2 regions of the Mycobacterium sp. G7A2 genome follow, and region 2 is predicted to be linked to the other one. Evidence: riboswitches for the same ligand, from Rfam matches in the RefSeq annotation. Region 2 holds a riboswitch; the other holds the start of a gene.
The links. A riboswitch is a leader RNA that binds a small molecule or an ion and turns the genes downstream of it on or off. The one in region 2 is predicted to bind thiamine pyrophosphate.

Region 1 (6,310 bases), 1.4 Mb from region 2:
TCGCCGGCGCCGCCACGGTCTGCTCGCTGATCGCCGGGTCGCTGGCCACCCGCCTGCAGACCGAACGGTTGCAACGCTGGTTCGCCTACCTGGTCTTCGCCGTCGCGACCTTCGTCGTCGTCGACACGATCTGGCTGCACTGACCCCCGACCGCACTGACCCCAATTGCACCGATCCGACACCAACCATCACACGGGAGGAACACCATGGACGTGACCATCATCGAGACATCCGGCCTGGGCGACCGCAGCTATCTGGTCAGCGCCGAAGGGCGCGCCGCGGTGATCGATCCGCAACGCGACATCGACCGCGTCCTCGACCTCGCCGACGAGAAGGGCGTCTCGATCACCCACGTTCTGGAGACCCACATCCACAACGACTACGTGACCGGCGGCCTGGAACTCGCCCGCACCCTCGGCGCCGAATACGTCGTCGCGGACGGCGATGACGTGGGGTTCACCCGCCGGGCGGTGAGCGACGGAGACGTCGTCGACGTCGGCCCGATGAGCTTTGCGGTGCTGCACACCCCGGGCCACACGCACACGCACGTGAGCTATGTCCTCCGCGACGTGTCGGGTTCGGCCGTCGGGGTGTTCACCGGCGGCTCGATGCTGCACGGCACGACCGGGCGAACCGATCTGGTCGACGACGACGACACCGTCGAGCTCACTCACGCGCAGTACCACTCGGTGCGCCGGCTGGCCCACGAACTCGGCGACGACGTCGAGGTCTATCCGACCCACGGTTTCGGCAGCTTCTGTTCGGCGACGCCGGCCAGCGGCGACAGCTCGACCATCGGCGACGAGCGGCAGAACAATCCGGCCCTGACCAACGACGAGCAGACCTATGTCGACCAACTGCTGGCCGGTCTGGGCGCGTATCCGGCCTACTACGCGCACATGGGCGTCATCAACACCGAAGGTCCTGCTCCCGTCGACCTGTCCCTGCCCGAACCGGTGGACCCGGCAGAGCTGCGCCGCCGCATCGATTCCGGCGAATGGGTGGTCGACCTGCGCAGCCGCACCGCCTTCGCGGCCGGCCATCTCGCCGGAACCTTCGGCTTCGAGTTGTCCACACAGTTCGCGACGTATCTCGGCTGGCTGTACCGCTGGGGTGCCCCGATGACCCTGGTCGGTGAGGATCGCGACCAGATTCTCTCGGCGAGAAGGGAACTGGCCCGCATCGGAGTCGACAACGTCACCGGTTCCGCCGCCGGTGACATCTCCGCGCTGGCCGGCGGTGAAGCACTGCAGAGCTATCGAGTGGCCGCGTTCGACGACCTCGCGGGCGCGCTGGACCGCGACGAGGTGACCGTTCTCGACGTGCGCCAGACGACTGAATTCGACGGCGGCCACATCCGCGGCGCGCTCAACATCCCGCTGCACGAGCTGCTCGCCCGCCGCGACGAGGTGCCGGCCGGTGAAGTCTGGGTGCACTGCGGTTCCGGCTACCGGGCCTCCATCGCCTGCTCGCTCATCGAACGCGCGGATCGCGCGGTCGTGCTCATCGACGACGCCTTCGACAAGGCCCCCGAGTCCGCCCTGGTGTCCTAGGGTTCGCGGACGTGACCCCCGACGATCTGGTCGTCAGCCTCGTCGCCGCCGACGCGACGACCGTGCTGATCGACGGACGGTCGGGCGCGGGAAAGTCGACGCTGGCCGACCACCTGCAGCGGCGGTGGTCGGCCAGTTCGGTCGTCCGCCTCGACGACATCTACCCGGGCTGGGACGGGCTGGCGTGGGCGGTCGAGCACGTCGGCACCCGACTACTCGCACCCCGCGCACACGGTCACCCGGGACGATGGCGCCAGTGGGACTGGGCCACCGGCGCCCCCGGACCCTGGCACACGGTCGAGCCCGGCACCCGACTCATCGTGGAGGGGGTCGGCGCGCTGTCCGCCGCGCATCGCGAGCTGGCCGATCTCGGCATCTGGGTGACCGCCCCCGACGAGGTGCGCCGCCGTCGCGCCCTGCACCGCGACGGCGACACCTACCGCCCGCACTGGGACCGCTGGGCGGCTCAGGAGGAGCAGTTCATCAGCGAGTTCGCGCCCCAGGCGGCCGCCGACGTCACCGCGGTCGAGACCGTCGCCGGGTGGTCCTGGAGCTTTCACCGGCGGTGACCGATGCCCGGCGTGGCGCCATCTTCGCGCTCTGCAGTAGCTTGGGAGGTTCCACACGGGAGTGCACACCGAGTGCGCTGAGAGGACGGCTGACGGCCGTCGACCGTACGAACCTGACCGGGTAATGCCGGCGTAGGGAGATGTGATGGATCAGCCCCACCCTGACGGCACCGGGTCTTTTCACGGCACCGGGTCCTTTCATGGCACCGGGTCTTTTCATGGCACCGGGTCGTTTCACGGCACCGGGTCGTTGCGCTGGCGCGTGGTCGACATCGTGGTGGCCAGCGTGCTCGCCGTCGCGGCCGGATTGGTGTTCGTCATCTGGAACGTCGCGCACAGCCCGATCACCGCGCCGCTGAACGCACTGCTGCCCGGCCTGCAAGCGCTCGCCGGTGGCGGGTGGCTGTTCGCCGGTGTGCTCACGGCACTGGTCATCCGCAAGCCAGGCGCAGCACTGTACGGCGAAGTCGTCGCGGCCACCGTGTCGGCGTTGGTCGGCAACCAGTGGGGCGTGCTGACCATCGAATCGGGGCTCGTGCAGGGCCTCGGCGCCGAACTCGTGTTCGCCGTGTTTCTGTACCGGCGGTGGAACCTGCCCGTCGCGATCCTCGCCGGCGCGCTGGCCGGGGTCGCGTTGGCCGTCAACGACCTGATCCTCTGGTACCCGGGGGCCGCCACCGCGTTCGCGGTCATCTACACGGCATCAGCGGTGGTCTCCGGCGCCGTCATCGCCGGGGTCCTGTCCTGGTTCGTCGTCAGAGGCCTGGCCAGGACCGGCGCCCTGAGCCGCTTCGAGTCCGGGCGGGCGTTCGCGCGTTCCGCCACCTGATGCCCTCCGCGGCGTCCACCCGCGTCGGCGCCCGCGTGACGGCGCAGCACTGGGGTTGGCAGCACGCCGGGCAGAACACTTGGGCGGTCAGCGAACTCGACCTCGACATCGAGGCCGGCCAACGGGTCCTGGTGTTGGGGCCGTCCGGCTCCGGAAAGTCCACTCTGCTGCTGGGCCTTGCCGGGCTGCTGGGTGGCGCCGACGAGGGACACGAGACGGGTCGTCTCCTCGTCGACGGATCTCGTCCCGCCGATCGACGCGGGCTCATCGGAATGGTGCTGCAGGACCCGGATTCGCAGGTGATCCTGTCGCGGGTAGGCGACGACGTGGCCTTCGGTATGGAGAACTTCGGGGTGCCACGCGCAGCGATCTGGCCGCGCGTCGACACCGCCCTTCGCTCCGTGGGTCTGAATCTTCCTGTATCGCAAGACACCTCCACTCTGTCGGGCGGTCAGAAGCAGCGCCTGGCACTCGCCGGGGTGCTGGCGATGAATCCGGGCCTGATCCTGCTCGACGAGCCCACCGCGAATCTGGACTCCGAAGGGGTCCTCGAGGTCCGTGATGCGGTGACCGCGGCCGCCGACGCCAGCGGCGCCACCGTGGTCGTGGTGGAACACCGCACCCAGACCTGGCTGCCCGTCGTCGACCGCGTCGTCGTCCTGGGCCCGAACGGTCAGGTGGTTGCCGACGGCCCGCCGGAGCCGACCATCGCGCGCCAGCGCGAACACCTGCTGCAGTCCGGGATCTGGGTGCCCGGAGCTCCCCCGCCGCGGATCTTCCGGCACCGTCCGGCGGCCGACGACCCCCTGCTGAGCGCCACCGACCTCTCAGTCGGCTACCCCACCGCCCCGGTTCGCGCGGGCCTGGACTTCCAGATCCGCAGGGGCCGGGTGGTGGCCGTGACCGGGCGTAACGGCAGCGGGAAATCGACGCTGGCGCTGACCCTGGGCGGCTTGTTGCCGCCGCAGGGCGGCCGGCTCCGCGCGCAGGCGCAGTTCGCCCCCTCACCCAGACGTGTGGAACCCATCGGCTGGCGCTCCAAGGAGTTGCTCACCCGCATCGCCACCGTCTTTCAGGACCCCGAACACCAGTTCCTCACCGGCAGCGTGCGCGACGAGATACTGCTCGGACCGAAAGCGCTGCGCCACAACAGCACCGAGGCCGCCGCCCGGGCCGACGAGCTGCTCGACCGGCTGCGCCTGAGCCACCTCGCGCATCGCAATCCCTACACCCTCTCGGGCGGCGAGAAGCGCCGCCTGTCCGTGGCCACCGTCCTGGTCACCCGGCCGGCGTTGATCGTCCTCGACGAGCCCACCTTCGGCCAGGATCGACGCACCTGGGTCGAGCTCGTCGCGTTGCTGTCCGAAATCGCCGACGGCGGAACCGCGGTCGTCGCCGCCACCCACGATGACGAGTTCGTCGAACTGCTCGCCGACGACCGGGTGGAGCTGCAGTGACATCGCTGGATGCCGGAACCCGTCCGGTCCTCAATCCTGTCGCGACGTTGCTGACGGCAGCGGTGATCGCCGTGGCGTTGGTGCTCAGCGTCGACTGGGTGTCGGCACTGACCGCTCTGATGCTGGAGATCCCACTGTTTCTCGCGCTCAGAATCCGCCTGCGCACCGTCGTGGTCCGCGGCGCCGTGGTCACCGTCGCGGCCGCGTTGACCGCGCTGACAAACCTGCTCTACGGGGAGCCGAGCGGCACCGTGCACTGGCACTTGCTGTTGATCAACGTCAGCGACGGCTCCATCGAGCTTGCGGGCGCGATGTTCCTGCGGGTGCTTGCCATCGCCCTGCCGTCGGTGTTGTTGTTCGTCGATGTCAGCCCGACCCAACTCGCCGACGGGTTGGGGCAGGTGCTGAAACTCCCCGCCCGCTTCGTCATCGGAGCGCTGGCGGGGCTGCGCATGGTCGGCCTGCTGCGCCAGGACTGGCAGTATCTCGGTTACGCCCGCCGGGCTCGCGGGGTCGCCGACACCAACCGAATTCGGCGCGTCTTCGGACAGGCGTTCGCCCTGCTGGTTTTCGCGCTGCGCCGCGGTTCCAAACTGGCAACCGCCATGGAGGCCCGCGGATTCGGCGCCCACCCGACCAGAACCTGGGCACGGCCGTCGTTGTTCGGCTGGCGCGAAGCGGCCCTGATCGCCTATGGCACTGTCATTGCGGCCACGGCCATCGCGGTCGCGGTGGCCGCGGGCACCTGGCAGTTCATCGGTGGACGATGACGGTTGGGTCGCCCGCATTGTCGCGGCGGTGCCGGGTTGCTGAGATGCCGGCGATATTCACGGCCTCACGCTGCGGGGCAGGTCTGCGCAGCCTCCTGCAGCACCGGCGCCGACGCGGCGTCCACCGGTAGGTCGTACCCCCGTAACACCGCGATGAATTGCATCGCGTACTGGCAGTGGAATGCCTCGTTGGGCGGCATCCACAGCGCGGGCTGCTTGTCGCCCTTGTCCTGGTTGGCATCACCGGCGACGGCGATGAGGTTCGCGGGATCGTTGGCGAAACGCACCCGCATCTCGTCCGTCCAGTTCCGCGCCCCGAGATCCCACGCCAGCGCCAGCGGCACCAGATGATCGATCTGCACCTCGGCCCCGGTCTGTTCACCACGGGTGAAGGCGACTGTGGAGTTGGTGTAGGGATCGCGCAGCACCCCGGTGGCCACCGCCGTCGGGCAACGTGAGATCGCCACATATGTCTTGTCGATCAGGTCACGGTCGAGGATGTCGTTGCGGGTGTCGCACCCGTTGAAGCCTCCGGGGGCGGTGGTTTCATCGGTCCACGCCTCTCCGAACGCGTCGCGCCGGTAGTCGTATCCCCGTACCCGCTCGGGGATCTCGGCGACACCGGCGAGGACATCGACGCCGGGGGCGACGGTGGGGACGTCGGCCTGAGCGATCAACTCCGAGGGCTGCCGGGAATCGTCGACGACCTGGACGGCGACGAACACGGCCAGGGCCACCGCAACCGCCAGCCACAGGATCTGCCTGCGACTCAAGATTTGTCCAGATAATCGAGGCGGTCGGTATCGGTGAACGACGCCGACAGGAACGCCATCCCGGCGTCACCGGGGTTGAAGTCGTAGACCGCTTCACACAAGTCCCGGGCATCCTCGATGATCTCGCGGTGGTCGGACAGCGACAGGAATCGCAACGTGATCGGACGGCCGTGTTGACTCAAGCCCAGCACATCACCCTCACTGCGCTCCTGCAGGTCGAGTTCGGCGAGTTTGAACCCGTCCTGAGTGCCGGCCACCGCCGTCAGACGCCTGCCCGCTTTCGAACCCTCGGGCAGGTTGCTCACCAGCAGACACAAGCTGGGGTGCTGGCCGCGCCCGATCCGGCCCCGCAGCTGATG
Region 2 (6,310 bases):
TCACGATGTAGCCGACCGGGTTGCCGTGCTTGTCGTCGTGCTCGACGAAGTTGTAGATCTTGACGATCCCGGGGTGGGTCACCTCGGCCAGGAACTGGCGCTCGGCCATCGCGATCGCCTGGGCTTCGGCGTCGCCGGAGTGCACCAGCCCCTTGAGCACCACCGGCCGGTCGTTGACGTTCTTGTCGAACGCCAGATACACCCAGCCCAGCCCGCCGTGGGCGATGCAGCCCTTGATCTCGTACTGGTCGGCGACGATGTCCCCGACGCCCAGCTGCGGCACGAAGGAGTACGCGCTGCCGCAGTGCGGGCACCAGCCCTCGGACAGGGCTTTGCCGGCCGGTGTGGACCGGCCCACCGGCCGTCCGCAGTTCCAGCAGAACCGTTTCGACTCGGCCACCACCGGGTTGACCATCAGCGCGGCCTGCGGATCGACTGCAGGAACCCGCGGGATCTCGACCAGCCCGCCGCCCAGGCGCCGGGTCGGCGCCAGGTTGCGGGTCAGCGTCGTGGTGTGCTCCTGCGGCTCGGTGTCCCCGGTGTGCACCAGCAGGTCGTCATCGTCGTCGTCGAAATCGGGCCGGAACACCGCCTGGGTGGACATCGGCCGCATCGTGGCCACCGACTCCATGTCCATCTCGTCGAGGCTGGCCGGCTGGGTGCCGGGGTCCACCAGGTCGTCGGTGTCGTCGGTGTTGTTGGGCTCGGTCATTCTTCGACGTACCTCGCGCGGGGCGGGGCCGGGGCGGGCCCGAGCACGGTCAGCCACTTGCGGTACAGCGTGTTCCACGTGCCGTCGCGGCGGATCCGCTCCAGCGTCCCGTTCACATAGCGCACCAGCCCGGTGTTCTGCTTGTTGATCCCGATGCCGTAGGGCTCTTCGTTCAGCGTGGGGCCCACTATGTGCAGGTAGGGGTCCTGGGCGACCAGGCCGGCCAGGATCGAGTCGTCGGTGCTGACCGCGTCGACCTGGCGCTGCTGCATCGCCACCAGGCAGTCCGCCCAGGTCTCCACCCCGACGATGATCGGCGGCGGGGTGATCTGCTGGAGCCGGTTGAGCGACGTGGTGCCCTTGGCCACGCACACCCGTTTGCCGGACAGGTCGCCGGGTTGGCGGATCGGCGAGTCGCGGGGCGCCAGGATGCGCTGGTTGGCGTTGAGGTACACCGTGGAGAAGTTCACCAGCTCCTTGCGCGCGCAGGTGATGGTCATCGTCTTGACCACGACGTCGACCTCGTTGTTCTCCAGCGCCGAGACGCGGTCGGCCGAGGACAGGATCCGGTACTCCACCTGGGCCGGGGTGCCGAAGATGTCGCGCGCGATCTCCCCGGCGATGTCGACGTCGAAGCCGGTGATCTCGCCGGTGATCGGGTCCCGGAAGCTGAACAGGTTGCTGCCGATGTCCAGGCCGACGATCAGCCGTCCACGTTTGCGGATGTTGGCGACGGCCTCGTCAGCCTCCTCCTCGGTGTCGAACGGGCGCAGGCTCGCGGTGCGGTCGCAGTCGTCCTCGGCCGGCGTCGGCGGTTGGGCCGGCTCCGGCGGCAGTTCCTCCATGCCGGCGGGCGTGGGCGGCGCCAGCGTCACCCCCGGATCCGGAACCACCGGAGCCGCCTCCGAGCACGCGGTCAGAACGGTCAGCAGTGCCGCCGCTGCCAGGGATGCCCATGCTCTTCTCATCGTGTAGCCGTTCTACCTGTACTCACTGAGTCGCGGCCAGATGCCCAGCGCGACCGAGATCGCCGCCACCACACTCAGCGCCGCAGCCCCCACCGTCGAGCCGGACAGCACCCGGCGCGCGTTGACGATGTCGGAACGCAGCTGGTTGCGGCTCTGCTCGATGCCCTGGCTCAGCGCCTCGTCCAGCTTGTCGAACGCCGGGGTGGAGTCGTCCTCCCCGGTGCCCAGGGCCACCTGGGTCGCGGCCTGATAGTTGCCGACCGCGATGTAGGCGGTGATCCGGTCGTCGGCCGCGCGCCAGCGTTCGAGCAGTTGCTGGGCGTCGGCCAGGTCGGCCTTGTCGATCGAGTCCTCGCGGGCCAGGTACTGCGCCAGCTGCTGCTGCATCTGCTCGATGCGCTGGTAGTAGGACTGCTTGCGCACGTTCTCGTCGCCGCGCCGGATCAGGGACAGCGTCTCGTCGGCGCGGGCCTGCTGGGCGGTGATCGCCAGCGACGTGATGGTCTTGAGCGACTCGGCGGCGGTGTCCTTGGCGCTGCGGCTGTCGACCGTGGAGATGATCAGCGCGGTGCCCACCCAGATCAGCATGATCAGCACCGCCATGCCGCCGGCGACGAAGCCGATGTTGACCCGTCGTCGGGTGCGTTTGGCCAGCCAGCGGTTGGCGAACACGCCGAACAGCAGGGTGGAGAGCACGATCAGGATCACCGGCAGCGGAATGCGCGTGGACGCGGTGGTCTCGGCGTCCACCCGCCCCGAGGTGACCTCGTAGAGCCGCTGGGCGTCGGGCAGGATCTCCTGCTGCATCATCGACGACGCCTCGGACAGGTAGGACGACCCGACCGGATTGCCGGCCCGGTTGTTGGTCCGGGCGGTCTCGACCAGCCCGGTGTAGACGGCGAGCCGGGCGTTGATGCGGCCCAGCAGCTGGACCATCGGTTCGTCGGTGAGCCCGCTCGAAGCCCGGGTGACGGCTACGGCCGCGTCGGTGATGGCCTGCTCGTAGCGTTGCCGCACGGGTTGCGGCTCGGTGCCGGCGATGAACGCGGTGGCGGCGGCGGCGTCGGCGACCGACAGCGTCGTGTACAGCTGGCCCGCCGCGAACGACAGCGGTTCGGTGTGGTCGAGGACGGTGGTCAGCGCCGCCTGGCGGTTGTTGATGGTCGTCGACGTCGCGAACGCGCTGGCGATGACCAGTGCCGCGAGCACGAACCCGATGGACAGGATCCGTCCGGGGGTGGTCCACAGGAACCACCACCGCGGATGCGACGGCGTCGTGGGCGACCGCGACGCGAGGGGTTCGGTCGATGGATGCGCCAACTCCACAGTCACGTCTACCCGGACCCCATCTTGAGCTCGATCTTTCCGGCGGTCGTTCCGACTGGCCCCCACTCTATAAAAGAAGTCTAAGAGTTGATCGGAGGGCGCGGGGGGATTCGCGGCGCCGGCGAGCCCGAGATCACCCCACAGCCGACCGGTTACCTATCCTGAACGGGTGCGCGGCGACGGTGACGGTTGGGTGGTGTCGGCCAGTGGCGCGGCCTACTGGGGCCGCTACGGCGCGGCCGGTCTGCTGCTGCGGGCCCCCGGACCCGGCGGCGTCGCCGCGGTGTTGCTGCAGCACCGGGCGCCGTGGAGTCACCAGGGCGGCACGTGGGGGTTGCCGGGCGGCGCCCGCGACAGCCACGAGACCCCGGAGCAGGCCGCGGTCCGCGAGGCCCACGAGGAAGCCGGGTTGGCGGTCGATCAGCTCACTGTCCGCACGACCGTGGTGACCGCGGAGGTGACCGGGTGGACCTACACGACCGTCATCGCCGACGCCGTCGAGCAACTCGACACCGTGCCCAACCGGGAGAGCGCCGAGCTGCGCTGGGTGGTCGAGGACGACGTCACCGGTCTGCCGCTGCATCCGGGGTTCGCCGCCAGTTGGGCGCGGCTGCGCACCGTCGCGGCGGAGATCCCGCTGCTGGTCAATCCGCAGAGCTGAGCAGTTCCTTCAGCGCTCGGGCCGCCGCGGCCGGATCCTCGGCGGCGGTGACGGCGCGCACCACCACGACGCGGCGCGCCCCCGCGGCCAGCACGTCGGGCAGCCGTTCGGCGTCGATGCCGCCGATCGCGAACCACGGCGTGTCGGTGCCGGTGGCGGCTGCGGCGCGGACCAGGTCGAGCCCCGGGGCGTGCCGGCCCGGCTTGGTCGGTGTCGGCCAGCACGGCCCGACGCAGAAGTAGTCCGGCTGTTCCGGGCCGTCGGCCAGCGCGGCGCGCAGCTGGTCCACGTCGTGCGTGGAGCGGCCGATCAGCGTGTCGCCGACGATGTCGCGGGCCAGCGGCAACGGCAGGTCGTCCTGACCCAGGTGCAGGATGTCGGCGCCCGCGGCGCGTGCGATGTCGGCTCGGTCGTTGACCGCCAGCAGCGCCCCGTGCCGGCGCGCGGCCTCGGCCAGGATGGCCAGGGCCGCCAACTCCTGACGGGCCTCCAGCGGGCCGAAGCGCTGTTCACCCGCCGAACCCTTGTCCCGCAACTGGATGATGTCGACGCCGCCGGCCAGTGCGGCGTCGGCGAATTGGGCCAGGTCGCCGCGTTCGCGGCGGGCGTCGGTGCACAGATACAGCGACGCCGTCCCCAGTCGGGTGGCCGCGGGGCTCGGGGCTTCACGCACACGTCGAACGCTAGTGCCGCCGGCACGTAGGCTGGTAACCGACCACACGGGAGCCCCGGGCCACGGGGGCTGAGAGTGAGCGCGCCGCTCGTACCGTCACACCTGATCCGGGTCATGCCGGCGAAGGGAGATCACCATGTCCGCACTGGCCGTCATCGGCGGCGGCGTGATCGGCTTGGCCGTCGCGCGTCGCGCGGCGCAGGACGGCTGGGCTGTCCGGGTGCACCGCAGCACCGAACGCGGGGCGTCCTGGGTGGCCGGCGGAATGCTCGCCCCGCACAGCGAGGGCTGGCCCGGTGAGGAGCGTCTGCTGCAGATCGGGCTGGCCTCACTGCAGCTGTGGAACTCGGGGTTTCTCGACGGCCTGCCGGCCGAGGTGGTGACCGCGAGGGGGTCGCTGGTGGTCGCCGTGGACCGGGCCGACGCGGCCGACCTCAAGACGGTGGCCGACTGGCTGTCGGCGCAGGGGCACCCGGTGACCCCGACGACCACGGCGCGCGACGTCGAACCTCTTCTGGCCCAGGGCATCCGGCACGGCTTCGTCGCCGACACCGAACTCGCGGTCGACAACCGCCTGGTGGTCGACGCACTTTCCGCGCACTGCGACCGGCTGGGGGTGCGGTGGGCGCCCGCGGTCGCGGAATTGTCCGAGGTCGACGACGCCGACGCGGTCGTGATCGCCAACGGCATCGACGCGCCGGCGTTGTGGCCCGGGTTGGCGGTGCGCCCGGTGAAGGGCGAGGTGCTGCGGCTGCGCTGGCGCCGCGGCTGTATGCCGATGCCGCATCGGGTGATCCGTGCCCGGGTGCACGGTCGCCAGGTCTATCTCGTGCCCCGCCACGACGGCGTGGTGGTGGGCGCGACGCAGTACGAGCACGGCCGCGACACGGCGCCGACCGTCGGCGGTGTCCGGGACCTGCTCGACGACGCGTGCGCGGTGCTGCCCGCGCTGGGCGAGTACGAGTTCGCCGAATGTGCGGCCGGTCTGCGGCCGATGACCCCGGACAATCTGCCCGTCGTCGGCCGCCTCGACGAACGCACGCTGGTGGCCACCGGGCACGGGCGTTCCGGGTTCCTGCTGGCGCCGTGGACCGCAGAGACGGTGGCCTTGGAGTTGACGGCGATGAGAGGTGCGGAGGTGCGAGGTTGAAAGTCACGGTGAACGACGAGGCGGTGGAGCTCGACGGCCCGACCACGGTCGGCGGACTGCTGACGCGGCTCGGCTTCCCGGACAAAGGGATTGCGGTCGCGGTGGACCTGTCGGTGCTGCCGCGCTCACAGTGGGGCACCACGGTGCCGGACGGTGCGAAGATCGACGTGGTGACGGCGGTGCAAGGTGGCTGAGCTGACCATCGCCGGCCGCGAATTCGGGTCCCGGCTGATCCTGGGCACCGGCGGGGCGGCCAACCTGGCGGTACTCGAAGCCGCGTTGCGCGCCTCGCAGACCGAGCTGACCACCGTCGCGCTGCGACGAGTGGACGCCGACGGCGGCACCGGAGTTCTCGAAGTGCTCACCCGGCTCGGCATCACCGCGCTGCCCAACACGGCGGGATGCCGCGGCGCGGCCGAGGCGGTGCTGACCGCCCAACTGGCCCGCGAGGCGCTGCAGACCGACTGGGTCAAGCTCGAGGTGATCGCCGACGAACGGACCCTGCTGCCCGACGCGGTCGAACTGGTCAGGGCGGCAGAGCAATTGGTCGACGACGGCTTCACGGTGCTGCCCTACACCAACGACGACCCGGTTCTCGCGCGCCGGCTCGAAGACACCGGCTGTGCGGCCGTGATGCCGCTGGGCTCACCGATCGGCACCGGGCTGGGCATCGCCAACCCGCACAATATCGAGATGATCGTCGAACAGGCCGGCGTGCCGGTGATCCTGGACGCCGGCATCGGCACCGCCAGCGACGCCGCGCTGGCGATGGAGCTGGGATGCGACGCGGTCCTGCTGGCCACCGCGGTGACCCGCGCCG

Region 1: linked by a shared signal. The riboswitch ahead of ACEWX3_RS18840 (ECF transporter S component) and the one ahead of thiO (glycine oxidase ThiO) in region 2 are both predicted to bind thiamine pyrophosphate.

What each region holds. Positions count from the first base shown of each region.
Region 1 is NZ_CP169251.1:3,954,976-3,961,285, forward strand. Features, by position in the region: gene ACEWX3_RS18825 (sulfite exporter TauE/SafE family protein) at 1-143, shown strand, start outside; gene ACEWX3_RS18830 (MBL fold metallo-hydrolase) at 207-1,553, shown strand; gene ACEWX3_RS18835 (AAA family ATPase) at 1,565-2,122, shown strand; TPP riboswitch at 2,168-2,279, shown strand; gene ACEWX3_RS18840 (ECF transporter S component) at 2,268-2,951, shown strand; gene ACEWX3_RS18845 (ABC transporter ATP-binding protein) at 2,951-4,408, shown strand; gene ACEWX3_RS18850 (energy-coupling factor transporter transmembrane protein EcfT) at 4,405-5,178, shown strand; gene ACEWX3_RS18855 (HNH endonuclease family protein) at 5,244-5,951, opposite strand; gene recG (ATP-dependent DNA helicase RecG) at 5,948-6,310, opposite strand, start outside.
Region 2 is NZ_CP169251.1:5,400,617-5,406,926, reverse strand. Features, by position in the region: gene ACEWX3_RS25745 (serine/threonine-protein kinase PknG) at 1-712, opposite strand, end outside; gene ACEWX3_RS25740 (glutamate ABC transporter substrate-binding protein) at 709-1,680, opposite strand; gene glnX (protein kinase G-activating protein GlnX) at 1,693-3,012, opposite strand; gene ACEWX3_RS25730 (NUDIX hydrolase) at 3,176-3,667, shown strand; gene thiE (thiamine phosphate synthase) at 3,651-4,340, opposite strand; TPP riboswitch at 4,377-4,486, shown strand; gene thiO (glycine oxidase ThiO) at 4,477-5,490, shown strand; gene thiS (sulfur carrier protein ThiS) at 5,487-5,684, shown strand; gene ACEWX3_RS25710 (thiazole synthase) at 5,677-6,310, shown strand, end outside.